Linked DNA regions of Glaciimonas sp. CA11.2. The main gene of each other region encodes a partner of the protein of the gene in region 2 in a complex. Links are inferred from orthologs where the notes say so. Each region holds a gene or a part of one and is shown on either strand. Other genes may lie near its edges.

What was found.
Region 1: the proteins of tldD (region 2) and pmbA are in contact, whole or in part, in a solved structure (PDB 5NJ9), measured with the Escherichia coli proteins. The link is inferred for Glaciimonas sp. CA11.2 from one-to-one orthologs.

What each region holds. Positions count from the first base shown.
Region 1 is NZ_JAVIWL010000001.1:2,957,079-2,972,425, reverse strand. What follows is about bases 5,327-8,131. They hold pmbA (metalloprotease PmbA), read right to left. Parts: upstream 7,509-8,131; coding sequence 6,144-7,508; downstream 5,327-6,143. Other genes in these bases: RGU75_RS12795 (tripartite tricarboxylate transporter substrate binding protein), read left to right, coding at 7,882-8,131; cadR (Cd(II)/Pb(II)-responsive transcriptional regulator), read left to right, coding at 5,462-5,917. In the rest of the region: RGU75_RS12830 (hypothetical protein), read left to right, coding at 326-1,036; RGU75_RS12825 (neutral zinc metallopeptidase), read left to right, coding at 1,150-2,022; RGU75_RS12820 (MAPEG family protein), read left to right, coding at 2,108-2,500; RGU75_RS12815 (RNA-binding S4 domain-containing protein), read left to right, coding at 2,619-2,852; RGU75_RS12810 (heavy metal translocating P-type ATPase), read right to left, coding at 2,961-5,312; more of RGU75_RS12795, read left to right, coding at 8,132-8,850; RGU75_RS12790 (CoA transferase), read left to right, coding at 8,910-10,112; RGU75_RS12785 (acyl-CoA dehydrogenase family protein), read left to right, coding at 10,208-12,037; RGU75_RS12780 (LysR family transcriptional regulator), read left to right, coding at 12,398-13,342; RGU75_RS12775 (enoyl-CoA hydratase/isomerase family protein), read right to left, coding at 13,433-14,356; RGU75_RS12770 (thiolase), read right to left, coding at 14,248-15,347.
Region 2 is NZ_JAVIWL010000001.1:3,314,276-3,329,752, forward strand. The notes cover bases 11,417-14,351. They hold tldD (metalloprotease TldD), read left to right. Parts: upstream 11,417-12,121; coding sequence 12,122-13,582; downstream 13,583-14,351. Other genes in these bases: RGU75_RS14430 (dUTP diphosphatase), read left to right, coding at 11,417-11,970; RGU75_RS14440 (GNAT family N-acetyltransferase), read left to right, coding at 13,596-14,174. Outside these bases: Flp pilus assembly protein CpaB, read right to left, coding at 1-426; RGU75_RS14385 (TadE family protein), read right to left, coding at 561-1,859; RGU75_RS14390 (hypothetical protein), read right to left, coding at 1,895-2,089; RGU75_RS14395 (hypothetical protein), read right to left, coding at 2,159-2,878; RGU75_RS14400 (hypothetical protein), read right to left, coding at 2,963-4,150; RGU75_RS14405 (pilus assembly protein TadG-related protein), read right to left, coding at 4,155-6,575; RGU75_RS14410 (pilus assembly protein), read right to left, coding at 6,809-7,108; RGU75_RS14415 (alpha/beta hydrolase), read left to right, coding at 7,965-8,945; RGU75_RS14420 (acetoacetate decarboxylase), read left to right, coding at 9,255-10,001; RGU75_RS14425 (3-hydroxybutyrate dehydrogenase), read left to right, coding at 10,011-10,793; more of RGU75_RS14430, read left to right, coding at 11,257-11,416; RGU75_RS14445 (IucA/IucC family protein), read left to right, coding at 14,457-15,477. UniProt on the Escherichia coli protein: Metalloprotease involved in CcdA degradation. Suppresses the inhibitory activity of the carbon storage regulator (CsrA).

The DNA.
Region 1 (15,347 bases), 360 kb from region 2 along the record:
ACACTATTATTTTTTTATCAGGAGAAATAAGACACCTATGCCTATTACAAGCGTATCTTCACCTTGTTATATCGGACAAGCACTGTCAGTTAATGCGGCAACGCAAAGTTGTTATCCTGCTAGCGCAGGTTCAACCGGTGCGTATGCGTCCGGCCTCAGCAGGAACGATCCCACGTCTTATTCACTTCAAACGATTAATGGGCCACCACCGTGTCCTATTAATGTCAAAGAACGAGAGTGGGACGCACTTCTGGAGGAATTACCCGCCAATCTGACTTTACAGATATGGTGCGATGCGGTATCCAGCGGTTTCTCAAAAACACCAATGGGACAAAACACCGGATGGATGTGGCACGACATTTTGATCGAAAAGAGTGATCTATCTAATTTATCTGAAGATGACCATGCGAGGCTATGCCAGATGTTGGAGGCGCTTTGGGGTGAAAGTATCAACAGTATCGGTTTTCCAACGTTTCAGGAGCAGGCGGTTGAAACGACCGAATATATATTACAGGAGGCTGCAGATAACCATGCGTTATTAAGACGGCTACCCAGAAACAATCCACTCACAATCCTTATTGCCAAACGATTCGACGCTGACGACGGACACCGCTGGGCCGCTCAGCAGCGCACAACCATGCTTGTCAATCAACTTGTCGAAGCACTTCCCTTTCTTTCAGTTCCGGCAAAATATTACGAGAGTTCTACACTTCAAGGTAATCCAATCTCTATCCTGGAAACGACTGGTATATATAAAAAAATTGAACACTTCCTATGGAATTTTGATCAAAAAACGCGTGAAAATCACCCTGAATATTGGTCTACCCGCATAACTGAACCTGTATTTGAACAGATAAAGGAGCATTGGTTTGAGCACATGAAAACCGTCAATCAACGCAATCCTGATGCAGACGCGGCGGAAATGATCAAAAGCTGGGATGAAATTAGCGCAAGTTTAACGATACAACCTTGTCCTACTGTCGATGATATGTTGTCTGGTTTTTGCGTATGTTCGGAACATGCGGACTACGGATAATATTAAAAAATAGCGTAGTGGCCATGTCACTTTAAATTTCTTGACGGTTTGAACACCTTGCCTGATCAGTATTCCGCTAAAATCATCCAGACCGTCAAAAGGGAGATCGCGCCATGAAATGGGATGGAAACCGGGAAAGTGATAATGTCGAAGACCGTCGCGGCGCAGGTGGCGGTGGTGGCTTTGGCGGTGGTCGGTCGATTGGACTAGGGACCATTGTGATCGCGCTGGTAGCGTCTTATTTCTTCGGCGTCAGTCCAATGACAGTCATCAATCTGCTCAGCGGTGGCGGCGCACCCCTCCAGTCCCAGCAGCAAGGTGCTCCGCTTGCGCCTCCTGCAAATGACCAAACTACACGATTTGTATCAACCGTTCTGGCTGACACCGAAGATGTATGGACTGAAATTTTTCGCGCCGGAGGCAAAACTTACATCGCTCCTAAACTGGTATTATTTTCTGGCGCGACCGCAACATCCTGCGGGACTGGCCAAACCGCATCGGGCCCCTTCTACTGTCCTGGCGATCAAAAAGTGTACATTGATTTGACGTTTTTCCAGACGATGAAACAACGCTTTAACGTGTCAGGCGATTTTGCCCAAGCGTACGTCATCGCGCATGAAGTCGGCCATCACGTCCAGAATCTTCTGGGGATTATGGAAAAAGTTGACAAAGCCCGGCGATCAGCAACAGAAAAGCAAGCCAACGCCCTGTCCGTCAAAGTCGAACTGCAGGCCGACTGCCTCGCGGGCGTATGGGCTTTTCATGCTAATAAAGAGCGAAACATTTTGGAGCAAGGCGACGTAGAGGCCGCATTGAACGCAGCCAATGCCATTGGTGATGACGCGCTACAACAGAAAGCCCAAGGGCAAATAGTCCCCGACTCTTTCACCCATGGCACTTCAGCGCAGCGGGTACGCTGGTTCAAACAAGGTATTGCAAATGGTCAAGTTGCAGCATGCAATACTTTTGATGCCCAAATGCTGTAACCTGCCAAAACTTTCTCATGGTCGTCATTGCAAAATGATGACCATCTCCCCTTACAAACTATCTGATTTTTATTGTGGAGTATTCATGACCATCGCTTACTGGTGCGTACTTGTTGCTGGACTAATGGCCCCTTTCACTGTTGCCATTGCCAAATGGGGTCGCCGTGATTTTGACAATAGCGAACCACGTGCGTGGCTTGACAAGCAATCGGGATTACGACGTCGGGCAGATTTTGCCCATCGCAATCACTTTGAGGCATTTCCTTTTTTTGCCGCTGGTGTCATCATCGCGCATCAGGTACATGCAGCACAAAACACCTTAAACACACTGGCACTAGTCTTCATCGCAGCGCGTCTGGTCTATACCGCGTGCTATTTAATGGATAAATCATCACAACGCTCGCTTGCATGGATTGTCGGTTATGCAGCGGTGATCGCCCTGTTCGTTCTCTCCGCGATCTCGCCAGTTGTTCATTGAATACCATAAAAAGTGCCACTTAACCTCCCCACTGACAGAAGTGACTTACCATTGAAGTAACGCTACGAATGCGAGTAAATCTGCCCGTAGCGTCTTTTTATCATTATTGGAATCCTGAATGCAACAGCTTACATTTAATATCGATGGCGAATACGTCGAGCTTAACCAACTATTAAAATTAACCGGCGTGTGTGACAGCGGTGGCGCTGGCAAAGCGATCGTCGCTAGTGGTGACGTAGCGGTGGATGGCAAGGTTGAGCTACGTAAGACATGTAAAATCCGCGCTGGTCAAATCGTCACGTTAGGGGATATAAAAATTCGCGTACTAGCTGCGGATCAAGCGGCTGAATAAACGATTGCCCCGCTCCGTCCTAAAACGGGGCAATCGATATTGCGGCAGCGGTCTTTTGAGCTGCCCATTTTTTATAAATCGTTCGTCTGATTGTTAATTTTCACCGCCCTAACGGAACGCCCGCAATAAACGTAAGCCGTTAAACACCACCAGCAAACTTGCTCCCATATCGGCAAATACGGCCATCCATAACGTCGCTTCCCCCGTCAGGGCGAGCACCAAAAATACGGCTTTGATGCCGAGCGCCAGAGTGATGTTTTGCATCAGCACGTTATGCGTTTTTTTGCTGAGACGAATGAAGTCGGGAATCTTGCGCAGGTCATCATCCATGAGTGCCACATCCGCCGTTTCAAGTGCGGTATCGGTACCGGCGGCACCCATCGCAAAGCCAATGTTTGCTTTTGCCAAAGCAGGCGCATCGTTAATGCCATCGCCAACCATTCCAACCATGCCATAACGCTTAATCAAATCGCTGATAGCGTTTAATTTATCGTCCGGCAACAAATTGCCGCGTGCGTCTGCAATGCCAACCTTCTCGCCGATAGCTTGTGCGGTGTGCGGATTATCCCCGGTCAATATGACCGCCGCTATTCCTATCGCTTTCAACTGTGTAATCGCCTCCACACTCGTATCGCGGACCGTATCGGCGACCGCCAGGACCAATAATGGTGTGGTGGCCGAACACAAGACGATGGTCGTTTTCCCCTGCATCTCCAAGGCTTCTAACTGCGCCTCTAGTATCAGGCTACAAATACCCATATCGTGGACCATGCGGTGATTGCCCAAATAGAAAAGCTGCCCTTCTACACGACCCTTTACACCAAGACCGGTCAATGCCTCAAACTCGCTAACATCGATCAAATCGGTGACATCATTGGTCAACTGCCAATGCGCTGCCACGGCGGTTGAAACCGGATGATCTGAGCGATGGGAAAGGCTAGCGGCCAAACGCTGGTATGCAATCAGGTTCGCTGTCGGGTCTTGAGGCTGGGCTAATTGGGTATCGGTCACCACAGGTTTACCCACAGTCAAAGTGCCGGTTTTATCCAGCGCCAAGGCTTTGATCTTGCGTCCCATTTCCAAATACACGCCACCTTTTATGAGCAAACCATGCTTGGCCGCCGCAGCTAGTCCACTCACCACCGTCACCGGTGTCGAGATCACCAATGCGCAAGGACAGGCAATCACGAGCAATACCAAAGCCTTATAAATCCATGGATAAAATGCGGTCCCCAACACTAGCGGCGGTAACACCGCCACCAGCAATGCCATCAACACCACGGCGGGAATGTAATACTGCGCAAACTGATCCACGAAGCGCTGCGTTGGCGCGCGCTGGCCTTGTGCCTGTTGCACACTTTTGATGATGCGCGATAAGGTCGAATTGGCTTGTAGCGCCGTGACTTTATAGTCAAATGCGCCACGCTCGTTGATTGTGCCCGCAAATACCTGATCACCGGATTGTTTGACCACCGGCATACTCTCACCGGTTATCGGAGCCTGATTAATCGTGGTCTGACCAGCCATGACGATACCGTCAAGCGGTACGCGTTCGCCTGGCCTGACGCGGACCAATGCTGCCATGACGACCTGAGCGGTAGGAATTTCCTGCCAGCTGCCAGCTGCATCTTGTACCGTCGCCTTATCCGGGGCCATTGCCATCAATCCCTTGATCGCATTACGGGCGCGATCCAACGACAGCGCTTCGATCATTTCAGCCAAGGCGAACAAGAAAATCACCACCGCCGCTTCTGGCCATTGGCCGATGACCGCGGCACCAATGACGGCCAGCGACATGAGGAAGTTCATATTCAGCGAAAAATTCCGGAGCGCAATCCAGCCCTTTTTTAACGTATCCAGGCCACCAGTAAAAATTGCCAACAGCGCCAATCCAATGACGAACCAGGAAGTTTCATTGCCACTAGTCCACGCTACGACTTCCGAACCGACGGCTGCGATCCCCGACACGCCGATCAATAGCCATTTACTACGCGCAATTTTAAAAGCGCCGTCGCCGAGTTCAGCGCTCAATCCGGTTATTCCCGTCAGCGTGTCGGACTTCAGGGCCGGGTCAAGATCAAGGGCCTTCAAAGAACTGATAATGCTCGCTACTGAATCCAGATGATGCTGCACCGTTAGTTCGCGCTGGATCAGATTGAACTGCATCCCGACGATACCGGCCATGTTTTTAAACCGGTCACGAATTAATTTTTCTTCCGTCGGGCAATCCATCTTTTGAATTAAAAACACCGCTTCCGCGCTTCCAACTGCCGCTCCGGCACTCAAAAATGGTGCATTGACAGATTGACCATTAGTGGATGTGGCAACCGGACCATGGTCGTGATGGGCGTGGGCACACTCGTGGGCGAGCTCGGCATGATCCTGCACATGTTCTTGCGAATGTGCGCGCTCGGGGTCATGCTGGTGCGCGTGCTTATGGTCGTGTTGACAACTTCCCATGCATCTCTCCTCAATTCAATATTTGATCGTCTTGCGTATTTAAAACCCTGAAGCTACTATAGAGTCAAGCGTTAGCTTTGAAAATCGCAAAAAATGTTATTTAAGCAAATTATCGTTGCCGAACGTAACCTAAGAGAGGTAAGGAAAATATGACTACCACCACACTCAAAATCGGTGAGCTATCTACGCACGCGGGGTGTCCCATTGAAACTATTCGGTATTATGAAAAAGAAGGATTACTGCCGCTAGCGGCTCGGTCGCTTGGCAACTACCGTTTGTATGGACCTAGCCACGTAGAGCGTCTGCAATTTATCCGCCATTGCCGATCATTGGATATGACACTTGAGGAAGTGCGCAGTTTGTTGCAGTTCAGGGATTTGCCGGAAGAAAATTGCGAGAAAATTAACAGCCTTTTAGATCATCACATCGACCACGTTGCTAACCGTATTGCGGAGCTTAAGGCGCTGCAATTGCAGTTAAAACAGTTGCGCAAACAATGTCATAGCGTGCAGGCAGCTAAGGATTGTGGAATTTTGCAAGGGTTGGCGAATATGGAGGATGAGCGAGTCGTTAATTTGGGCAGCCACGGTGGCGGCTGTCATTAAGACGTGGGATATTGAGAGTCCCTTCGGATTTGTAGGCGAACGATGCGATCTTGGTGACTAATACTTATGGGCAATGAGAAATCAGGAATGAGGGCATAAATAAGATGGTGTAAATAATTATCTCGATCACGCCCGCCTTCCAGTGAAGGCAATATAAATGCATGCCAATAGACATCTATATTGTTCCACCCTGATTAAACTACGACAACCGACACTAGCGCTCGTTTTAATTTCCCGCCACAGTCATGCTCTCAATCAAAATCGAGCCGGTCAAACTACTTCCCCGCGTCAATGTGTCGGCACCAATCGCCACAATCTGCGCCAACATATCCTTCATATTTCCGGCAATCGTGATTTCCTCAACCGGATACTGAATCACGCCGTTCTCAACCCAATAACCTGATGCGCCGCGGGAGTAATCACCAGTGACATAATTCACTCCCGACCCCATCAACTCCGTCACCAATAAGCCAGTATGCAACTTCTTCAACATTGCCTTGAAGTTATCACTCGCTACCGTCAGTGAGGAAGTAAGCGCCAAATTATGTGATCCACCCGCATTGCCCGTAGTCGTCATGCCTAGCTTGCGCGCTGAATACGTCGACAGAAAATAGCCTTGTACCACGCCGTCTTTCACCACGTCGCGGCGGTGCGTTTTAACACCCTCATCATCAAATGGCGCAGAACTGACGGCACCAATAATATGCGGATCTTCGACGATCTGAATGTGTGATGCAAAGACCGATTTGCCGAGGGTATCAAGCAAGAAAGTCGACTTGCGATACAACGCACCACCGGATACGGCTTGCACGAAAGCACCCAACAAACCCGACGCCAGCGGCGCTTCAAACAGCACTGGACACTTACGTGTATCAAGCTGACGCGCGTTCAAACGCGCCAATGCACGCTCTGCCGCGTAACGTCCAATTGCTTCCGGTTTGGCTAACTTCTTAGGATCACGCACCGATGAATACCAACTATCACGCTGCATTTTTCCACCTTTTCCAGCGATCGGTGAGACCGACAAAGTATGCCGCGAGAATGGGTAACCGCCCATAAAACCGCGTGAGTTGGCACTGACAAAATGCGATTGTTGTGCATAGACGCCGGCGCCTTCGCTATTGGTAATCCGCTTGTCAACGGCAAACGCCGCTGCCTCGCAACGCTTCGCCAACTCCACCGCTTCTTCGGTCGTTATCGACCAAGGCGTGCACAATTTCAGGTCACGCGGTTGCGTTTCCAGCATCTCTGCATCGGGCAAACCGGCGCAATCGTCCTCTGCAGTAAAACGCGCAATATTGTATGCCGCATCGACAGTATCTTTTAACGACTGCGCCGAAAAGTCCGACGTGCTGGCGTTGCCGCGTCGCGTGTGCCGTTCCTCACCCAGATACACGGTCACGCCTATGCCTTTGTCTTTATTCTGCTCGATAGTCTCAATACCGCCCTTGCGTACACCAACCGAAAGCCCGCTGCCTTCACTGATATCGACGGCAGCATTGGAAGCGCCTTTTTCCCTTGCATAGCGCAAAACATCTTGTGCAAGTTGTTTTAATTGGTCTTGAGAATGGAGAAATACGGATTCGCTCATATGCTGGTTTTCTTTAGTGTTAGTTGGGGGACAGAAGTCATTCGTAAGGATGCAAAAACTTTCGCCGCGATCACTGCACAGTTTAACCCACTCCTTCCTATAACTAATCGATGACCTGCAAAGCACATGTTTAACAGTCCCCGTCCGCGCTATCGCGAGCGATTTGTCAGGCGACAGGGATGTGCCGCTTCCAGCCAGCAAGGGTTAGGAAAGAAGTCTCCAATCCTGATCCGAGGCAATCATTTTCCGCAGGGAAACTAGCAAGATATCAACCTTTTGCTAATAACAGAAGTCAAATAATTAATTTTACTCCACCAATATTTCCACGCTAGTATCGGCCGATCGCCACCATTCGTGAAAATGTGAGGAATTAATGAGACGTAGTGCCGTTACTGGATTTATTTTAGCCGTTCTGACGATGACATTATCACTTGCAACGGCGGCAGAAGATTTCCCATCAAGAATGATTACCATTGTCGTACCTTTTCCAGCCGGAAGTGCCACGGACAGCATTGCACGTCGATTGGCTGGAGATTTAGGTAAAGATTTCAAAGTTCCCGTCGTCGTAGAAAACAAGCCTGGCGCCGATGGTAATCTTGCAGCGCTATTTACTCTTCGCGCAAAACCGGACGGTTATACAATTTTTGTAACCACAAACTCTACACAAGCCGCCAATGTAAGTCTTTATAAATCAATGCCATTCGACCCCAAGGCTGATTTTACGGCGGTCGCGGGACTTGTAACCATTCCTATGCTGCTCACGGTAAGGGCTGACTTCCCAGCCAAAAATATCGCTGAATTCATTGCTTTGGCAAGGAAGAGCACGCCCCCTCTGACATTTGGTAGCGGCAATCAGACGGGTCGGGGGGCTGGCGAATTGTTGAAAGCAAGACAAGGAATCGACATGCTGAACGTGCCTTATACCGGCGCGCCTCAGGCCTTGACCGACTTGATCGGCGGGCGCATTGACTGCTTCATCGCCGACCCGGTTAGCGCGACAGGTTTAGCGCAAAAGGGCTTAATACGTGTATTGGCGGTCACTAGCTCGAAGCGAATCGCGACAATGCCGGACGTCCCGACCTTAGCCGAGAGTGGTCTGCCCGGCTTCGAATTAATCGCCTGGGTTGGAGCCTTCGTTAATGCAAAAACTCCGCGTTCGGTTGTCACCAGACTTAATGCATCCATGAACACCGTTCTCACTGATCCTCCGACAGTTGGTTTTCTGGCGACAATTGGCGCAACGCCATTCACGACTACCCCCGAGCAACTTGCTAGCTTTGCGGAAGCAGATACAAAGCGATGGGCCCAGATAGTGGAAGTAGCGCACATTGAAAAAAAATAGGCATCGTCACAGTCTTGCGGTAACCACGCGCCTCATTTCTCGGCAGAAAGGCAATCTTCATGACTAACGTAGGCGGACCGCTCGCGGGAATACGTATTATTGATATGACTTCGGTATTAATGGGGCCATTCGCAACCCAAATCCTCGCCGATTACGGTGCGGACGTCATCAAAATTGAGAGCGAAGATGGTGATCTGTTCCGCCTGGCTGGCGCGATGCGAAACCCCAAGATGGGCGCGCTATTTCTCCAAACCAATCGTAACAAAAGAAGTGTGGTTCTTGACGCGAAGACCGAAGAGGGACGTTCTGCGCTTTTAGCGCTGTGTGAAGACGCGGATGTTTTTGTCAGCAATATTCGTCCATCCGCGTTAAAACGCTTGGGAATGGGGTACGAAGATGTCAAGGCCCGCAATCCCGCTATTATTTACGCTTCGTTAGTCGGTTATGGACAGCAAGGTCCATACAAGGACCGTCCGGCATATGACGATCTGATCCAGGGAATATCGGCGATACCATCCTTAATTAGCCGCACGCAGGATAGCAAACCACAATATGTCCCAATAACGATGGCTGACAAGGTGGCCGGACTTTCAGCGGCCCACGCGATATTGGCGGCACTGGTTTACAAAGAACGCACTGGCTTAGGACAAAGTATAGAAGTGCCCATGTTCGAGATCATGACGCAATTTGTATTGACCGATCATATAGGCGGACATTGTTTTGAGCCTACCACCGGACCGGCTGGCTACAACAGGCTTTTAGCGCCCGACCGCAGACCATATGAAACCAAGGATGGGTTCATATCACTGCTCGTTTATACGGATGAACACTGGAGGAAGTTTTTCCAGATACTCGGTAGGCCTGAAGAGTACGCAAGCTCACCCATATTTAACGATCACGCGACCCGCACGCGCAGCTATGACGAGGTGTATCGTTATCTGGCAGCTGTTGTCAAAACCAAGACGACCGATGAATGGCAGACCGCGCTGGAAAAGTACGATATTCCATGGGCGCCCATGCATAGCATTGAGGGCCTGATTAATGATCCTCACCTCAAATCGGTAGACCTGATCAAGACCATGGAACATCCAACAGAAGGCAAGATCAGGATGATTGCGCCTCCGATCACGTTCAGTCTGACGCCTTGTTCCGTTTATCGTCTTCCACCGCAATTGGGAGAGCACACGGATGAGGTGTTCAAAGAATTTGGTATCACGCCGAAGGAAAAAACAGAGACATTTTCGGATGTTGAACGCAGTTAGACCAGATTCCATCCGTTGCGCGTAGATCTGTTGACGATGGATGCGACTGCGTCGACGACACATCGCGATAGTACAAACATATTGGAGGACATGACATGGCAAACGATGTACCCAGCAATGATGTAACTGGCAGTAATGTAACCAGCAATCGCATCGATCCGTTTACGCCCAGTGAAAGTGAACCCGGATTCGACCCAAATGACTTCGGTCATATTGCTCCCGATTGTCAAGGTCTGAACTTCTACGAAATCGATCAAAGTCTCCAGGCCTCCGTACGCGTCCATGCGGGTCCGAAAGCATCTCAGCACTTCGCGCCCTGGTTTACGCGCTTGGGCGAGGCGGTTGGCGGCGATCTGGACCGACTGGCAAGAATTGTGGACCGTAATCCGCCGGTGTTGGAGCAGCGGGATCGATACGGCCGTGATCGCGACAGCATTACCTATCATCCCGCCTATCGCCAAATGGAGAAGATAGGCTTTGAAGATTTTCAGCTTCATTCCATGTCGCATCAATCCAATTTCTTTGGTTGGGAAGGCACAGTGCCGTCCGTCGTCAAGTACGCGGCCCGCTATCTTTTTGCGCAATCCGAGATAGGGATGATGTGTCCGTTAAATATGTCCGATGCGACCATTCATGTGTTGAAGACGTTCGCGAGCGAAGAACTCAAGCAGCACTTGCTTCCCAAGCTGCTTGCGCCCAAGCTCTCTGAGTTGTGGAAAGCGACGCAATGGATGACCGAGAAAGCGGGTGGGTCGGATGTTGGCGCACTAGAAACGGTTGCACGTTTTGAGAATGGCGTTTGGCGTCTTTACGGCGAGAAGTGGTTTGCCTCTCACACTGACGCGGAACTGGCCCTTGTACTGGCGCGGCCAGAAGGCGCACCAGCAGGCATAAAAGGGGTCGCCATGTTTGCTGTGCCCCGGTTTCTGACCAACGGTGCGCGCAATAAGTACCGCATTATCCGAATGAAGGAAAAGATGGGAACCAGATCATTGGCGACCTGCGAAGTGATGTTTGAAGGTGCTGAGGCCTACGTGGTCGGTAAACTCGATCAGGGAATCAAGCAGATGATGGACGAGGTCAACATGTCGCGTTTGTCACATGGCGTGCGGGCTGCCGGACAGATGCGTCGCTGCTTCAATGAAGCGATTCATGTTGCCCGCAACCGCAGCGCCTTTGGCAAGACTTTGATCGATCTGCCTCTTATGCGGCGCCAGATCGTAAAGATCCTGGTGCCAGCGGAACAGGCTCTCTCCTTATCCATGTTCACGGCAGCGCAGTTCGACCTCGCACGCTCCGGCTCTAAAGAAGCCCAGGATATTGTGCGGATTTTGACACCCCTTTTAAAAATCCGAGCATGCCGGGACACGATTATTGCTGCACGCGCCTCGCTTGAATCGCGTGCAGGAAACGGTATTGTCGAAGAGTGGGTCAACTCAAAGCTGGTCCGCGACGCGCACATCAGCCTGGTGTGGGAAGGTACAAGTAACATCAATGCCATTGATGTCGTGAGACGAGCGATAGGACAGGTGGGTGCCCATAAAGCGCTGAAGGCGCTGCTCCTGGAGCGGGTCCAGCAGGTGAAGGAATTGCCAGACAGCTTCAGATCGCGTCTTCTCAGCGCGCTAAACAAGAGCTTCGACTTTGCCGTCAGAGTGGCATCTTCACCGGCCAATGAACATTTGGCCCGCCAGGCCTCTAGCGGTCTATACAACGCGGCAAGTGCGGCGATCCTGGCATGGGAGAGTGCGCAAGAAAATGGTGATCCGCGCAAGTTGCTGGTTAGTCGCTTTGTCCTCGAACACCGGTTGGAGCCGATCGATCCCTTGTCACCTCCAGATGGCGAATGGGAACGTGCAGCATACGCGATCCTTTTGCAGAACGAATGCACGGTATCGCTCCCCGATATCGTCGCTCTGGTATAAGACGAACGCCTTGAGAAAGAGTCGACGACGAACAAACAAGTCGCCAACACCAAGGAAGTTCTGGTCTAGTTGCGGCCCGTCACCTGCCTGGCGAAGCCTTCGGGCATCGCCCAATAGAGCCAAGTGATTACCTGATCGGAAACACTCAAATCTCCTAGAAGTTGAGTCTGCAAAAATGCGTGTTTTATTGCAGTTTTTCAGACTCATACCATAGCAAAACTGAAGTAAGACAAACCCAACGTATGGAGTAATATTAATAATTCGACTTCTGTCAGTAGAACGCAAGTGTAGACTTACGGTTTCCTCGTTAGTCTCTGCCAAGGCAGGAACGCGATACTAACTTACTTGAGTCATTAGAAAATGATTGATATCTCCTCTCGCGTCTTGCGCGCAATGATTGCGCTCGCCGAGTTACGCAATTTTTCCTTAGCCGCGGAGCGGTGCCACGTCACCCAATCGGCGCTCAGTCAGATGGTGCAAAAGCTTGAGGGAGACGTCGGTTTGCAACTCGTCGACCGCAACCGCAGGAACGTAGGTTTCACGGCAGAAGGCTTGCGGTTTATCGCCACCGCTCAGCGGGTAATGCACGAACTCGATGAGATTGACCATGATTTAAAAGAACATGCTTCGGGTCGAAGAGGGCGAGTCAGCATTGCTGCTCTGCCATCGCTGGCAGCCCATTGGCTACCTCAAATGATGGCTAAATACTCACACGAATTTCCCGGAATCGAGCTCAATCTTTTTGATGTAGCAACTCAGCGCGCATTGGAACTGGTGCGTACGCGACAAGCCGATTTTGCCGTAACGGCAGACGGCCCCGGACGGCCTGGTCTGGAATCGCGTTTGCTGTTCAAAGAAAAATTTTTCGTTGTATGTCACAAGACACATGCCCTTGCGCAAAAAAAATACTTAGCGCTTTCCGACTTGAGTGGCTATCCCTACATCAGACTCGTCCGAACCGGCAGCATTGCGCAATACCTGGAAAGTGCGCTACGAACCGTCAATTTGATTGATACCGGTCTTGAGGTCGACCAGGTCTCGACAGTTGCTGGTCTGGTAGCTAGCAATCTCGGCGTGAGCGTGGTTCCCGAACTAACGATTCCCTACTTCGACGGTAAGCATGTTGTGGCGATTCCTATCACCTCTTCCGACCTTAATCGTCCCATATATCTGGTCTGGCCCGTGGATCGTAAGCAGTCGAAGGCAGCCCAGCAATTCATCGATCTTCTGGATCAAAATGAACTACCGATGCAACTAAAAGTGCGTCCCCATAGTAGTGCTCTTGCCGCAGTGCAAACGCGGTGATCGCGTCAGAACGCACAAAGATAATCACAGTTGACTAGAGCGAGGCTGGAAAAGTCGGCTTCTTTATTTAAAAGTGGTGGGCTGGCGCTGTTAATACCCCTTGAACACGGGGTCTCGACGCGCCGCCATCGCAGCCACGCCCTCCTTGAAATCCTGCGTGAGCCAATGCTTGTCCTGCTCCTCGGCCTCGCGGCCCATCGCAGCCTCGACCAACGCTGCAAGGCCCTGATGCAACGTTTCTCGGGTCGACACCAGTGCAATGGGAGCACTGATGGCGATCTCCCGCGCCAGTGCCTGTGCACCCTCGAGCACCCGCCCATCTTCGACCAGCACATCGGCCAAGCCCATATCCAGCGCCTCGACTCCCCCGATGCGGCGGCCTGTATAAAATAACATTGCGGCATTTTGAGGGCCGACCAGACGTGGTAAGGTGGCCGTCAAGCCAAAGCCGGGGTGGATCCCTAGTCGCAAAAAGTTGGCCACCATGCGCGTACCTGGACTTACCACCCGGAAGTCGCCCACCAAAGCAAGGCCCAGACCGCCTCCCACCGCCGCGCCCTGTACGGCGCACACAATGGGTTTTTTGGTTCGAAACATCTCCAGCGCACGGCTGTACAAACGTTTGCCAATTCCTTGAGAGCTAATGCTGTCATTGGAAAAATCGGCGCCCGCGCAGAAAGTCTTGCCACGCGAAGCCAGCACTACCACCCGACATTCATCCGATGTGTCCAGATAGCGCAGCGCATCGACCAGCCCCACTATCAGGGATTCGTCAAAGAAGTTATACGGTGGACGGCACATCTCCAACGTGGCCACACCCGCATCAATCGAGAGTGCCAGTTCAGGATGCAACGCAAAGTCCTTGAAAGACGAGTCAACACCCGCAGTAGTGCTTAAATTCTGACTCATACGGTCTCCGCAGTACCAAGAATGACGGTGGCCTGACTGGACAGCACGCCGCCATTGCCGTGCGCAAGCGCCAGCTTGGCGTTGGGCACCTGGCGCGCGCCACATTGGCCGCTTAATTGCTGAAACGCCTCTACCACAGTGAACAGGCCGTACATGCCAGGATGTACACAGGAAAGGCCCCCGCCGTTGGTATTAACCGGAAGTTTGCCACCCGGCCCAATGCGTCCACCTTGAACAAATGCGCCACCCTCACCTTTCTTGCAGAATCCCAGGTCTTCGAGGAACAGGATGGTGTTAATGGTAAAGGCGTCATAAAGCTCGACCACATTGATGTCCGAGGGTGTGTAGCCAGCTTGCGCAAAGGCGCGTTCGCCCGACAGTTTGGCGCCTGTCACGGTCAGATCAGGCATGCTCGCGATATCGCGATGGGTGGTCTCCGCCGCTGCGCCCAGCAAGTAGGCCGGTGTGGCAGACAAGTCGCTGGCGCGATCCGAGCGGGTCATGATGATGGCAGCTGCGCCGTCAGTGATGAGGCAACAATCCAGCACGCTCAACGGTTCGGATACCATGCGCGAGCTCATGTACATGGACATATCCAGTGGTGTGCGAACAAAGGCTTCGGGATTAAGCTGCGCCCATCCACGGGCGGCCAGGGCCACCGCGCCAAGTTGCTCGCGGGTCGTGCCGTACTGGTGCATGTGCCTGGCTGTGGCCAGCGCGTAAGACGACGATGGGAGTAGCGGTTTGTAAGGTTTTTCGTATACCGACGATTGAAACGGCGTCATCAGCTTGCCGGAAGCACTGCGCTGGTTGCTGCCGTAGGCTACCAGCGCCACGTTGCACTGTCCGGTCGTGAGGGCCAGCGCCGCCCACATCATATGGGTCAGAAAAGCGGAGCCACCCGTGCGATTGTTGTCTGTCACTTTGGGATGGATACCGAGGTAATCGGACAGGGTCAGGCCGGATAACATGTCGTCCGGCGTAGCCACAAAAACACCATCGATGTCACTGGGTTTCAGATTTGCCTGCTGCAACGCCTTGGAAGCGGCCAGCACGGCCAGGTCCATGGAGGAGAAACCAGGCGCCTCACCGATTC
Region 2 (15,477 bases):
CACTGGAATGGTGATGGCACGATCACCCGCGTCAATTGACTTGGAAAAAGGTACGGATTCGTACAAGAGAAAATAGGACTCTAGTAACGGCGTTCCCTTGCGCACCGGTCGGATGATTTTCTTACCAATATAAGCGTCAATCTGTTCTGGAGTGATCGCATCAAAGTTCATATACTCTTTTGGTACCGTGCGCGAAGCTAGCTGGTCCATCGTCAGGATATCGCCGGGACTCAAATCCATACGTGGTACCGTGACTGTTGTACGTACTTTGCTGGCCTCATCGCTGAGGCTTTTTTCTATTTCACTGGAACGGCTTTTTAAATAACTATTAGCCAGAAAAACCGCTAGCGCTGCAATCAACAGAATAACTATTAGCGGAAGCGCTTTCTTAATCTTGTCGGGATTGATGTAACGTTTTAGATTCATAGTGATGGTCTGGAGGTGAGGTTTTAATAAATTCGAAAGACTCGTTTTCTGCTTGAAAAAAGAAGTGCAAAGGACGGTAAGTAAAGGCGGTGCGTGCGGTGCGGATTGTTTGGGTAGTCCTTAAACGGGGAATCCTATTTGTGTGAGCGGTCGTAACTCTCACCCCACCAATGTGTTTTCACGTCGTTAGGATCGCCCTCGGCCCAGGCACCCATATCCATGGCACCAAGGCAGAATCCGATCTGTGGTTCTGCGGGGTCAAACTTACCTTCCATTCTGCTGACGATACTGTTCCAGATTATGACGATAACGTCGAAGGCTTCATAGCCGCCGCTGCCGCCTGGCGGTGGTGCCATACTTCCTAATGGATAGAACGGATGCCATGCCAGTGCATTTTGTGCACGGTAGCTGGCTGATGAAGAAAATGGATAGCGGCCGCGAGATAACGCCTTGGCCTGAAATGCGGCGGTCAGGTTGGAGCTCGGGCTAAGTGCGCCCATCATGTTGGTGATACCGATGATGATGCTATTGGCGATCGGGACTTTAAGCGGATAACTCCATAAGATTTCAATCGATAGAATCGTGTTGTCCTGAATGTTTTTGTTAGTCAGGTTACCTTTAAGACTGTCGCTGCTAAGATCGTCGCCGCCAGCGGCAGCGGTAACGCCAAGTGGCGTACGAAAACGCATATAGTCGGATGGTAATTTGAGAATGCCGTAATCCAATCCCTGCAATTCAATGGTGCCAGATTCGAGAAAAGCAGCTTGAGTAGGGTTGTGATACAGAATGCAAGAATTGAACATCGCATCCTTATAGGCCGCTACCTGTGCCTCGACCACGGCGAGTTTACCAGTGCCGCTTCCCATGTACATCGGCGTAATACCGTTTATGAAACCTTGCAATACCGAGCTGTCGCCGTAGCGCATCAGGCCTTGGATGAACGCCCAGACTGCGGGCGTTACTTTGGTTTTAGCCGTTCCCAGAAAGGAAGAGACACCACCGGGCTTGTTGGCCGCCTCGGACCCATCGCCGCCCGATGTGCCGACGTCGCTATTGGCGGAGGGACCGTCCATCACGCCGCCGGCCTGACCGGCCCCGGCCAGTTCATTGCCGGGTGTTGTGACCACGCTAATGACGTCTTTTCCAGAGGCGTCTTTGCTGTGCACTATTTTGCCAACAGCAGCATAGCCGAGGTTGCCAAGTTGCGCGGTGAGTGGATCGGTCACAAAGCGTGGGACGACTCTGCCGTTGCTCATCGCACCGATGCGTGCTGCTTCCTGAACTGCAAAATTATGTGCCAGTTTGGCGCGATACATCAGCATCAGTTGCAGGCAAAGCAGGGCGAATATCAGAACGACGGGAATGGCGACGACGAATTCTACGAGGCTGGCGCCTCGGTGGTGTTTGGACTTGCGTCTATTTTTTCTCAGCATGGGCGTCAGTCGTTGAAGATTTCAGGATGTTGGTTTTAAATAGGCGTTGAGACGACACCAAGTCCTTGGATATAACTAAAATTCAAATGTCGAATCGCGTCTAACAACACACTCAAGACTGACTTTCCATCGACGGAAACAAATAGAACCATGGCCACGAAGACCAGTAAAATGGAATACTCCACCGCAATCTGACCTCGTTCGATGCGCACGAATCTGATATTACGCATGACAATCCTCGCAATAGAAAATCTTCCATTTGGTGCAGACGGGTGAGCCAGTTGTGCTTAATCTTTGGTTCATCGGGTAATCCAGTTGACAACAATAAAAGTCTGTCCTGCTCGTCGGGTGAAGGTATAGGTTGCTTCGTGGTTTTCGCCGGAGACGAACTTGATTACGGTTCCTTTGTTACCTTCAGCGACGCGCCGGTAAGCGACTTTCCAGGCCTCCGCAGCGCGATCTTCTTCATAGAAAGCAATGTTTTGTTCAAGGTCGAAGTTGTTTGTCATCGTCGTCATAATTGATTCACCCGCTTTATCCACGGTCCGCACTTCGTTCAAAATTATCGTGCCGGAAGGTTTGCGCAAGTGTTTGCCGAGCACCGGCGCTTTGGAATCGATATCGGCTTTCATGCGGGTTGGAAGGTCTGACAAGCTAAGATAGCCTTCCGTGGTCTTGCGATTGCTGCTGCTAAGATTGGCCTGCTTCAGCCAACCGTCTCGGATACCGATGATTTGGACTTCGTGACCAGCTGGTTTGGTGGTCACTTTCCAGCTATCTTTGGCCCACGCAGCTGCGATCAGTACAGATGCTTCGCGCAGATTTTGCGGTCCGTCGATTTGAAAGATCAACATCGGCAATCCGTTCACCTCGATTTCATCGGCCATTCTGGTCATTCCCCAATCTTTAGGAATTCCCTCAAGAAGTAACTGTTCTCCACCTTTCCATCTGTCAAATGCATGGGCGCTGGTGGATACCAGAGCGCACAACCAAAAGCACGTTGCGATCAGATTCTTCAATCGGCACACTTCACCATGGTGATAGTTGTCGTGGTTGTGACAACGGTTAACTTTTGCATCGTGGTTGATCCTAACGTTGGTGAACTAGGGTGAGACAAAGCGTAGCGCCGGGTTGTCGAACATGGAAATGGTGCGGGCGCGCAATATCCCCGCAGGGCAGAGTTCGTCCTGCGTATATTGCGTTAGGCGGATAGAGCGTGGCACGTTGGAAGTGCAGGCAACACCAACGTAATCGCCTTCAAAAGGTGGTCCGCCCTTAAATTGGAAAGTTTCTTTGTAATCATCAGTTGGTTTAAAAATTTTGAAAAGATCCGCTGGATTTTTCAGGCTGTCGTAATTGAAACTCATTCCTTGCGAGACCAACGAGGAGATCTGCGCGGGATTAATCCCCACCTTATCGACGCGGTAATTGGCGCCAAATCCAGAGGCGCCGCCGATCAGTTGCGACAGGTTGGCGTATTGGCCATTATTCAGCACCATTCCCACATAATTGCTTGGCCCCAACGGGTTGAGTTCCTCAAACATACGCTTGCTGCCAACTGCCGGTGGTGCAGACCAGGAATTGGTCACCATGGTCAAACTACCCAAGCGGGTTGGCGTGGTGGTTCCTGCGCTGGGTGATCCAACTGGCGGCGTCACGCCAAATCGTTGTTGCATGAATGCGGTAATGAAATCACTGAGTCCAATTGCGCCGGTAACCTGGACTTGCTCGTACGATTGGTCATCCAGTTTAAGTCTGGTCAGCGTGTTGTGCGTGGGGTCGAATCCCATCGGTCCGCCCGGGACTTTATTGGCGTTTGTGGTGACGGTCAATGCGCTATTGGCAACGGCAGAAAAGGTAGCTGTTGCAAACGTATTCGAAAAAAAGCGCGCTGCAGTATTCATCCAGTCAGGATGGTCCTGCAGCAAATCGCCGCCACCGTTGGCCTGCGAAAGCCTGGCACCGCGTGGCGTCAGATAAACATTGCGAAAGACCTTGGGTGCCAGATCTGCATCGTCACTAAATAATGATTGGAAGTCGGCATCGCCATTACTTTTGTATGCCGTACGTTCCCAAATCGCAAAGCGGGTGGCCTCGGTATTTAATTGTTTCAATTCGCCAAAACGCCATACCCACTGCAAGGCAAAAACTAACACCATAAATATACTGCAAGCCAGAATTGATTCCACCAGCGCTTGCCCGTGCTGGCGGCGTGGTTGCAGCAAGGTTGGATAGGGCACTCTGGTCGGCTTGCTTTGGCGTTTGGCTGGGCGTTTAGCTGGGTTGCGCATAGGGCTAGTCGATCAGGAAGAATAGAGATTTTTCCGGATAGTTCAGGCCTTCCAGCCTTGCATTCCAGTATGGCAGTATCAGATTGGCGTGTGACATAACCTGCATTCGAGAGGTCCAGCGCTCCACTGGTGCCCGGTAGTAAACACGGGCCTTGCCGATCGCTTTCAGATAACTTTGTTTGGTCTCGGCGTCATAATCCTTCAACGGTGCACGTCCAAGATTAAATTTGCTTTCTGAGCGCAGCGGCAGTTTCTCTGCCGTTTCCTGCAAGGCCACCACAAAGGATGGACCAATATCTTTTAGGGCATTGTTTTGGACTTCCTTACTAGCCAAAAATATATTGCTGCTGTCCCCGTTGGCACGGTCTGCGTTTTGAACACGGTAGTTACCAAGATTCGCGTGACGCATTTCCCAAAAACCGAAACGTTCGGCCGGCAATCCCATATCGGCCGCAATCACGCCACCCAAGCCAGGTTTTTGGAATAACGTTTCGGTCCCGCGCGAAGTGCGCATCCCCAAAACATCGATTAAATCGCTCAATCCCAGTGCTTTTAGAAGGAATTGAGTAAATGCGTCTGGCGCGTTGACCGGATCGGTAAAGGACATGTTGGGTAAGGTGAAGCCGTTGCCCAACACGTTTGAAACCGCCGAAGAGACGTTGTTACCCTGACTCGACAGGTTCGCAAAATTGGCAGCTTGTTGTGCTAGACCACTAGCAATGCCTACCGCCGGATCTCCGCTGCCTGGGGTTGGCGCGTTCAATGCTGAACCGGATGCGGGAAGACCAGCTGGTGCGCCACCCAATACGCCAGTGGTGTTGCCTGCGTTGGCATCTGCTAGGTTGATTAAAGATGACGCCGAGCTGGTGGAGTTAATGCTGCTGCCGACTGCCTGAATTATCGGTGCCAAAGTGGCAGTGGCTGCATTGCTAATTACCTCGGTGGCATTCGCAATCTGGGCTTGGCCTTTCATTGCTCTATCGGCAGAAGACTCGGCAATATTCATCACGCCGCGATCGTAATATTTTTTCGCCACACCGGCATTCAGTGACGCACAGGCACCGCCGAGGCGCGGTGCGTACACACCGCCGGTTGGGAGCGTGAAATACATGCAGTCGTCAATGGCGACCGCTTCGCCCCAAAAGGATCTTTTCCATGCGTCGTTGCCATTTACCACGTCAACAAACTTTTTCAGGTCATCAGGTATTTCTTGATTTTTGTCTAGTCCCTGACGACCAACTTTGGACATCGTCACGGCACCCGCCATCGGGATATGAATATTAAACAGATGTGGATTAATTTCCATGATGTCAATATTGCTCCACGCGTAGGTACCGTCCTGCATCTGGATCACACGTGACCCACCCGTGCGTTCATACAGACACATGATCGGACTAGCAATGATTCCGACAGTATTCATGAAGGCTTCGATGACGGGGCCGATGACATCAGCAGCGGTGTTGCCAGCGAGCGCAGGTATGATCTGTTCAAGGCCGTTGGTCGATAACCCGGTTAATATCCCGTTGATGGCACTCAGGTTGCAACCGTCTACCGTCCATAAACCTACTGCATTTGGAAACAGGCGTCGCCCAGCCATATTGCTGGTGAAGCCAAACATTTCGTCCATCATCAGGGCATGCACCATATTGTGTTTAATACCGGTGCTGTTCGGCATGTCGGTTTTCATCACTGTGTCGCCTAAGAACTTGCGCGGCGGTTGATGCAGTTTGATCATGCTGCCGAAGTCAACCATGCTTTTGCCAATCTGATACACGATCGTCTGCGGTATATATTCTGCTTGTGGCGCATTGGCGGCCAGCAGATTGCTCTGCATCGAGATCATGGCCGAGGCAGTGGTGGCGAGATGCACTTGTTGCGATGCAAAAATAGCGTAATTAGTCAGTGAGGTCGTCGCCGTGCCAACGTTAGCCAATACCTGACTGGTAACGCGCACACCATCAACGATTTTGTCCCAAAAGGTGGAAAACTTACTGACTGCGTTGAGAACGCCAGATAGACCTGTGCCGATATAAGGAATATATTTAACCAGTGCGGCAACCGCTTTCATCACCACTGAATTGTTTTTCCAGTACTCCTCGGACATAGTCATGTTGGACCACATCGCCGTCATTTGACCGACCGCCTGATAGTTGGCGATCATGGCGCGGTTGGTATAAGAGGTGTAGTTGAGGCCCTCAGCGGCGACATTTGCGGTGCTATAGGCAATGGCGTCGGCGGCGTTCGTTAGTTGGCGTTTCTCACTGGTTACTTGCGCCATGTTATAGACCGCAAATAGTCCGAGACATAATACAGCGGCGAAGAAGATGGCGATTGGTAATACTGCACCACGCTGACGCGCGACGATAGAGCGGGAAGGGCGATGTTGGTGCACAGCTTTGCTGTTGCGCCATACGGCGCTCGCCATCCTTTCTTTAGCGCATGGTGATAAACGTCTCAATTTGCGCCCCGTATTTGAACAAAGTTTTTATAGATTAATGATTTCGCATGGTCAAACACTTTTGTTGCGTGACTAGTCTGCCCGTCGGTAGTGAGGCAACTCTTTCCCGTAAAATTTTCTCGCGTCGCTGTAAAATGTGCGACGCGAGAGTTGTTGTCTCCAGGATTAGCGACAGATACCGGTAACCGTTTGTGGGGCGATTAACGGTTATCTGTACCGTAATCTTTCATAGTGCGTTGTGTAGCAGCCCTCGTGGCGGCCAGCGTCGCTGCGGTACCAGCGGCAGTAATCTCTGTCTGTCCGTTACTGCCAGACAGTTCTGCAGCCATACCTGCAACCTGATGGCGGATGGTGCTGCCAAAGGCTGCAAAAACACCGATACTTACGACCGCAATCAATGCCACGATGATGATGTATTCCGACATTCCTTGTCCACGTTGGCGCAATGCCGTTTTAATATTTTTAATGTGACGGAATTTGGATAGTGAAAGCGTAGCCATTTGAAATCTCCTAAAGACGCGTGGTTGTGGGACGATTCCCCGTTGCAAGCAAAACAGTCACAAAAAAATTTCCGCAGTTATGCAATTACGTAGCCAACATCAAAAAACGAATGTTAACGGTGCTTTTTTACAGTAGTACGAGGGCTTCTTTTTGGGATTGCTTTGCGGTGCTCGTTGCCGGATAGTTTCGGCAAATTCTGTCAGGATTCACAACTGCTGAAGCGCCGGGCGGCATCAATTCAGGAGCATTTTTTACTACTTCATCGACATAATTCGATAGTGCTCTTTGTCTTTTTAGGTATTTTTCAAAATTATACGCGGCACTTTTTTTAATTTCCCTAACGCAATTGTTGTGCCATGGCACTAAAAATAATTCTGTTTCAAGATCATTTATCTATGAAATTCACGGATTTTTTTAACTGAAAAATTAATTTAAATAGTGTGAATTTTAGGGCGGAAAAATAGGCATTTTTTGCTATAAAAATCATTGTATGGCGTTTTTTGCTTTGCGCAAAAGATGCGTACGAGCGTTCTTATTTCGTGCATTCTTACATATTTTTGTATCGTTTTTTTAGGTATGCAGCGCTTACTTGAAACGGAAATAGGCAAGTATTACGGCAATGTGACACCGCAAAATTTGCATGCCAGAAGCGGATTTGGATCATTTTTCTCATATAGAAAAATGGGAGAAGCCCGAGATGAGAATTTTGGTCGTAAACTGGTCGCAATAAACAGATTCTTCTTTAGCGCCAGATGCTATCGTTACGCAGAATATTTTTCCTTTTCTATAACCACATTTTTCCGAAAAAATCCTATGCCAGATTTGCCCTCTTTTAGGTCGTTCAGTTTTTTACTGATGACCTTTTTTGGTGCGGCGTCATCAATCGTGCAGGCTGCACCAACTTATGGCCCTGAACTCGAAGGCTTTTCAATGCCTTATCCTTTGCAGCATTACGGCTTTTCATCACAAGGCGTTAATTTGCAAATGGGTTACCTGGACGTGGCTGCGGTCACTAAGCCGAATGGCCATACTGTCGTACTAATGCACGGTAAAAATTTTTGCGGCGTAACGTGGGAAGAGACCATAAAATCTCTTAGCGGCGCGGGATATCGGGTTGTAGCACCAGATCAAATCGGCTTTTGTACATCAACCAAACCGGAACACTATCAATACACATTCCAGCAACTGGCGATCAACACGTATGGGTTGTTGGAAAAGTTGGAAGTCACGAAGGCGACGATTATCGGCCACTCCACCGGAGGAATGTTAGCTACACGTTATGCTTTGATGTATCCACAGCAGGTCGATCAATTGGTCCTGGTCAATCCAATTGGATTAGAAGATTGGAAGGCACTTGGCGTACCTTATCGAACGGTGGACCAATGGAACGAGCGCGAACTCAAGATGACATCGGAGGGTATTCGAAAGTATGAGTTGAATACGTATTATGTTGGACGATGGAAGCCGGAGTATCAGCGCTGGGTAGATATGCTGACGGGATTGAATCAGGGGCCGGGTAAAAAATTGGTGGCTTGGAACTCGGCTCTGATATATGACATGATTTTCACGCAACCGGTTGTATATGAGTTTAAAAATTTAAAGATGCCGACCCTGTTGATGATTGGTGACGCCGATACCACCGCGATTGGAAGTGATGTGGCGCCGCCTGAAGTGAAGGCCGTCATCGGTCATTATTCTCACCTCGGCAAGCAAGTTGCAAAAATGATTCCACAAGCGACGTTGGTTGAATTTCCTGGTTTTGGTCATGCCCCGCAGATGGAAGATCCAGAAAATTTCCATAAAATACTGCTGGAATGGCTTGCTAAACAATCGTGAAGTAGGGGGTCGTGTCAATTTTTTGTTATTACTAGAAAGGTGCTTTCTCGATAAAAAATTGTGTTCAAGGCAACGCAACTCCCTCGTAATCTAATTTGGTAAGCTTTCTGCAGCCTCGCTGCCGGTAAGGCATAATTCAGAGACACATGTGTTGTGTACATCGCATGTGTTTTATGTGTACTCAAGCTTGATTGATGCGCAGCGATTCCTGTTAGTACGTTCATGAGCACGTGAATCATTTTTACCCTATATTTTTTAGATTCAATAAATCGATATTGGCTGTAGTATTTTTTATCATGAGGAAGCGCTATGACTGAAGAAGATATTCGCCGCAACGCGTTTGCTATGCCGTTTCATAATCCAGCCTTTCCGCCCGGACCTTATCGTTTTGTTGATCGGGAATTTTTGATCATCACTTACAGAACAGATCCGGAAGCATTAAAAAAGATTATTCCTGCTCCGCTACAATTTGTTGAACCCATCGTCAAATTTGAATTTATCAAGATGCCGGATTCAACCGGATTTGGGCATTATTGTGAATCGGGACAGGTTATTCCGGTAATGCTGGATGGTGTTGCTGGAGGATACGTTCACAGTATGTATTTGAATGACCAGCCGCCAATTGCAGGTGGTCGGGAGTTGTGGGGTTTTCCAAAAAAGATGGGTGAACCACAGCTAAAAGTGCATAAAGATACGATGGTTGGTACGCTCTCCTATAGTGATACCCAGATAGCCGTTGGAACGATGGGCTATAAGCATTTACCCCTCGACGCAGGCGTGATCAAAAAATCGCTGGAAGCACCGACCTTTTTGTTAAAGATTATTCCACATGTTGACGGGACGCCACGAATCTGCGAACTTGTTCAATATAGCCTCACCGATGTGACGATCAAAGGTGCGTGGAGCGGTCCTGGTGCCCTTGATTTACGCCCCCATGCATTGGCACCGATAGCTGATCTGCCTGTGCTTGAAGTGATTTCTGCTGTACATATTATGTCCGATCTGACGTTGCCGCACGGCACTGTTGTTTATGATTATCTCGCCAATTCAAAGTAAAGGAATGCTATGTCATTAAAAGATAAAGTTGCACTAATTACGGGTTCAGCCAGCGGTATCGGTAAAGAAATCGCCATTGAATACGCACGTGCCGGTGCTAAAGTTGTGATCGCCGATTTGGCCCTCGACGCTGCTACCGCTACCGCTGACGAAATCAATAAGTCCGGTGGTACTGCAATGGCAGTCGCGATGAACGTCACGGATGAAGCGCAGGTTGATAAGGGAATCGCAGATACGGTTGCCGCTTTTGGCAGTATTGACGTGCTGATCAGCAATGCGGGAATTCAGATTATCGCGCCTATCGTTGACTCGACGTTGGATAACTGGAAAAAAATGTTGGCGATTCACCTCGATGGCGCTTTTTTGACCACGCGCGCGGCTATGCGAGAAATGATCAAGGCGGGAACGGGCGGTTCGATCATTTATATGGGATCGGTGCATTCGCATGAAGCCTCGCCCCTGAAAGCACCGTATGTTACCGCTAAGCATGGTTTGATCGGTCTGGCAAAAGTAGTCGCCAAGGAAGGTGCAAAGAACAAGATTCGCGCGAACGTCATTTGCCCCGGTTTTGTGCGTACACCGCTGGTTGAAAGGCAGATTCCAGAGCAAGCCAAGGAATTGGGAATCACTGAAGATCAGGTTATCAAAAACGTGATGTTGAAAGATACCGTGGACGGTGAATTCACGACGGTACATGATGTCGCGCAAACAGCCATATTTCTTGGGGGATTCGAATCTAATGCATTGACTGGCCAGTCGATCGTGGTGAGTCATGGTTGGTTTATGCAATGATCCAGATAATCATCGTCGCCGCTGTAAACTATAATTTGTAACACTTTTGATTTATGAGATTCGCCCGCAATACTTAAAATTAATCCGCATCAGGTGGCGCACATCGTGTGCTATCTGATTGCGCGAATTCGTTAAAATTCTTCTAATTACATCCTCTCATTTCACGCTCTATTTTTAAGCTGTGACGCTGGTGTTCGTCCACGTTTTCTTTTCACTTTAGTAAAAAAGGAAGGTGAAAAAAAATACAGGCAGATTTTTAGAAAAATTTCACCTGATCAAATCATTGCAATATGTTGACCTCAGAAAGAAGTCAATGGAACGCTACGACCCGATGAAAACCTGTTTTAGGTTGCGCTAATAAAGAGAGAATTATCTTGGCAGAATTGTCTTGGTTTACCTGCTGGGAATGAATTCATCTCGTTTATAGTGAATCGAAGCGAATAACAATCTAAGATAGGTCATCGTGGAAAAAATAAATGTGAGACAAGCAGAAATCATCCTGGCTATGCAAGATAAAATTAATCGAAAGGTTGATGATAATTGGTTAGGTTCGGGATATCCCTATTTACGCGGTGTACTGGTTGAGGCTGTCGAAGCACTGGATCACTATGGATGGAAATGGTGGAGTAGCGAGCCAAGAGATTTTTCTCTAGTGCAGATTGAGCTCATTGATATGTTGCACTTCAGCTTGTCTCACCTTATTAGTGAATGTGATGGGAACCTGAATGTAGCGACAAGCGTGTTATTAAGTCGCTCCAATCCAAAACTGGAAAGCTGCCATTTTGATGGCAAAGAATATACGTTGGCGCAGTGCGACGTACCGAAGCTATTGGAGCTAATCGCGGCTTTTGCTGCTAGTGGGCGCAACGAATTGGCTTTGCTGGAGGTCACGTGTCGTGCCTGTTGTCTGAACTGGGACCAGATTATGGTCTTATATATTGCTAAGCATGTATTAAATGTTTTCCGCCAAAACCACGGCTATAAAACTGGGCGCTACACCAAAGTATGGGGCGGGAAAGAGGACAACTCGCATCTGATCGAAATTGTCTCCTATCTTGATCCCGCGGCTGCTAATTTTTCAATGCAAATTTACACATTGCTCAATGAGCGTTACGCTTTTTATGCTTTGTTGCCTCAACCCATCATTTGTGCGCAAAGTGATCGTTCTGACAATTGACGCATTACCTGGCCCTCGTGGATTACCTTGATGCGGTTTTCGTATTGTTTTTAGGCTATTTGGGGGCTGTTTTTAGGTTGTTTACTGCAGCCAGCAATTGGATGCTCTACAATCAAGCTTAATCTGTCCACATTGCAAGGCACCTAATAATATGAAACCATTTGAACCCAATCTACAAGCGCTCGCTGTCGCACGCGATGTTTTGCTAACGCCTTTCGGCCTTGATGAATCCAGTCTGCAAAAAGCGCTCGCGACGATGTTCACGCACAAGGTGGATTATGCCGATCTCTATTTTCAGTTTACAAAAAGCGAAGGCTGGAGTCTGGAAGAGGGAATTGTCAAAACCGGTAGCTTCTCCATTGATCAAGGCGTCGGTGTACGCGCGGTTTCTGGCGATAAAACGGCGTTCTCTTACTCAGACGAAATTTCGGAACGCGCATTACACGATGCTGCAATTGCGACGCGTACCATTGCGCGTCAAGGTGCAGGAAAAGTAAAAATAGCGAGTGTCATGGAGCAAAAAGGCGGTCGCTCGTTGTATTTGCCCAACGATCCTTTAACGTCGCTGGATGCAACTGAAAAAGTAAAATTGCTGGAGCGAATCGAACGCATAGCCCGCGCTAAAGATTCGCGCGTCGTGCAAGTCATGGCCGGGCTGGCTGGTGAATATGACGTCGTTCTGGTAGCGCGAAGTGATGGCGTTATTGCTGCCGATATTCGCCCATTGGTACGACTATCAGTCACTGTTATTGCAGAAAAAGATGGTCGACGTGAAATGGGTAGTAGCGGCGGTGGCGGTCGTTATAGTTACGGTTATTTTACCGATGAGTTGCTGGAAAAATATGCCGCTGAAGCAGTCGCAGCGGCCTTGGTGAATTTGGACGCTCGTCCCGCTCCTGCCGGTCCAATGACCGTGGTGCTGGGTAATGGCTGGCCAGGTATTTTGTTGCATGAAGCGATTGGTCATGGCCTCGAAGGCGATTTTAATCGCAAAGGTTCCAGCACGTTCTCGGGGCGCATCGGAGAGCGCGTTGCCGCCAAAGGCGTAACGGTAGTCGATGACGGAACGCTGGCGGACCGTCGTGGCTCGCTGAACATTGATGATGAAGGCAATCCAACGCAGTGCACCACGCTGATCGAAGACGGTATTCTCAAAGGTTATATTCAAGACACCATGAACGCGCGTCTCATGAAGATGCCGGTCACGGGTAATGCACGTCGTGAATCGTTTGCCCACCTTCCGATGCCACGGATGACCAACACCTACATGCTCGCCGGTGATAAAGATCCGGCTGAGATTCTAGCTTCGGTCAAAAATGGCTTATATGCGGTAAATTTCGGCGGCGGACAGGTCGATATAACGAACGGCAAGTTCGTATTCTCCGCGAGCGAGGCATACATGATCGAAAACGGTAAGGTCACTTATCCGGTCAAGGGTGCGACGCTTATTGGTAATGGCCCTGACGTACTGCATCGCGTGTCGATGATTGGCAACGACATGCGTCTTGATCCAGGCGTGGGCGTCTGCGGTAAAGAAGGTCAAAGCGTACCTGTTGGCGTGGGACAGCCAACGTTGCGGATTGATGGCGTGACCGTAGGTGGAACTGCTTAAAAGCGAAAGGCGCATGATGGTCGAAAAGGTTGTCGTCGCTGATAAGTCGGAGCACGAGGTAAAAAATAATCAGGAAAATATCCGGATGCTCGACTGGAGTTGGCTTCCATTTCAAGATTTGAGCGCTTCCCAGACGTATGATATGTTGGCTTTGCGTCAGCAAGTCTTCGTTGTAGAGCAGAAGTGTGTTTTTCAAGATGCAGACGGGATTGATCAGCAATGCTGGCACGGACTCGGCTATTTGCCCAACGCCGGTTTAGTAGCCTATGCGCGCATCGCACCGCCCGGTGTTGTTTACGCAGAAGCGTCAATTGGTCGGGTCGTAACCGCGTCAACATTGCGTGGCATGAACGCCGGACATGCCTTGATGAATCAAGCGATGGCGCAAGTCGCGAAGTTATTTCCCGGGCATGCCATTAAAATTGGTGCGCAGGCGCATTTGCAACGGTTCTATGGTCGCTACGGTTTTGAGCGGATCGGTGAAGTGTATGATGAAGATGGCATTCCTCACATTCAAATGATAACCACCAGTATGCCAAATTCGTCGACATTCATGCACGACGAAACTATTGCAAAAATTCGTAAGTCTTAGCATTCTCCGATGTTTCTCGAATGATAAAAACCGCCACGGATGGCGGTTTTTTTTTGCGCGAAGATTTTTTTCACGTAAAGCTGTCCTCTTTTTTTTCAAAAAAGTATCGGTTTGCCGATCAAGGATTGGTGGTGTCAACTTAAGTAGCATGTTTGAATGATTCTCATTATTAAATTATGGCTTTATCGGAAGTTTCATCTCTTTCCCATCGCTTGATCGATTTCAAGTTGGCGGAAGAGGTGGCCTGGATCTCATTTTTTTTTGCACGGGAAGGGTTCTAATATGATTCAAACTACTCTAAGTGTCACTAGCAATTTGACGGAACGTGTTGATAATTTTCCTCAAAATTTGACGCAGACACAATGGACTCTGGCCAGAGCTGAAGCCAATAAACGTGGTTTGCAACTCTTGTTGCAGGCCTTATTTCGCGAAAAATTACTCGATTCTGATCAGTTAATTTTTGATCCCGCGAGTGATGCGGTCTGGCTGCCGCACTGGCGAAGTAAAACGTTGTTTCGTTTCGATGGTTTGAAGGCGGGAATGGCGGGGAGTTGGCAATTGAATGGCCATATTCATTATTTGAAAAATCATCAAAGGCCGATTAAAGTGACGACCCCGTCCGAAGCGCTAAATATTTTGGCCGGTCTGTTTGAAGTAGCGACTTCAAAGCCGGACATTGAAAGGCTGCAAGCCGAATTACGTAATAGCACCGAGAACGACACGCTCTGTCTGGCTTACCGTCAATCTTGGGCGCGTAGACTTGAGCAAGAAATACCGATGGGGGAAGGAATGATTTCCTGGTTGCAAAAAAAATCAGGAAACAACAAAGGTGGCGAGCGCTTTAATGGCTGTCTGTTTCTTGAACAATGGGGCACTCTGGGACATCCATGGCATCCAAACTATAAGACAAAACTTGGGATGTCAAAGCAGGAGGTATTTGACATGTCTCCTGAATTCGAAGCCAGCATCGAAGTCGAAGTCGCTGCAGTGCGTGCCGACGTTATGCATATAGAAAACATGCCAGGAATGTCTGGCTTTTCTACTTATTCGGATTGGTTCGAACTTACCTTTCCGCAGGTTTGGGGAATATGGAAAGAGGCTTTGCTTGCGCGTAATTTAACCGTTTCTGAATGGTTGCCGTTGCCGATGCATCCATGGCAGGCACAACGCCATTTGCCGACCGAATTTGCGCTTGAGATCGCTGATCGGAAATTAATTCTACTTAACGAGGTCACGTGCGTGGCTTCGCCAACTATGTCCTTTCGAACTGTCGTTCCACAACGCTCTTCACATTTGCCGATGA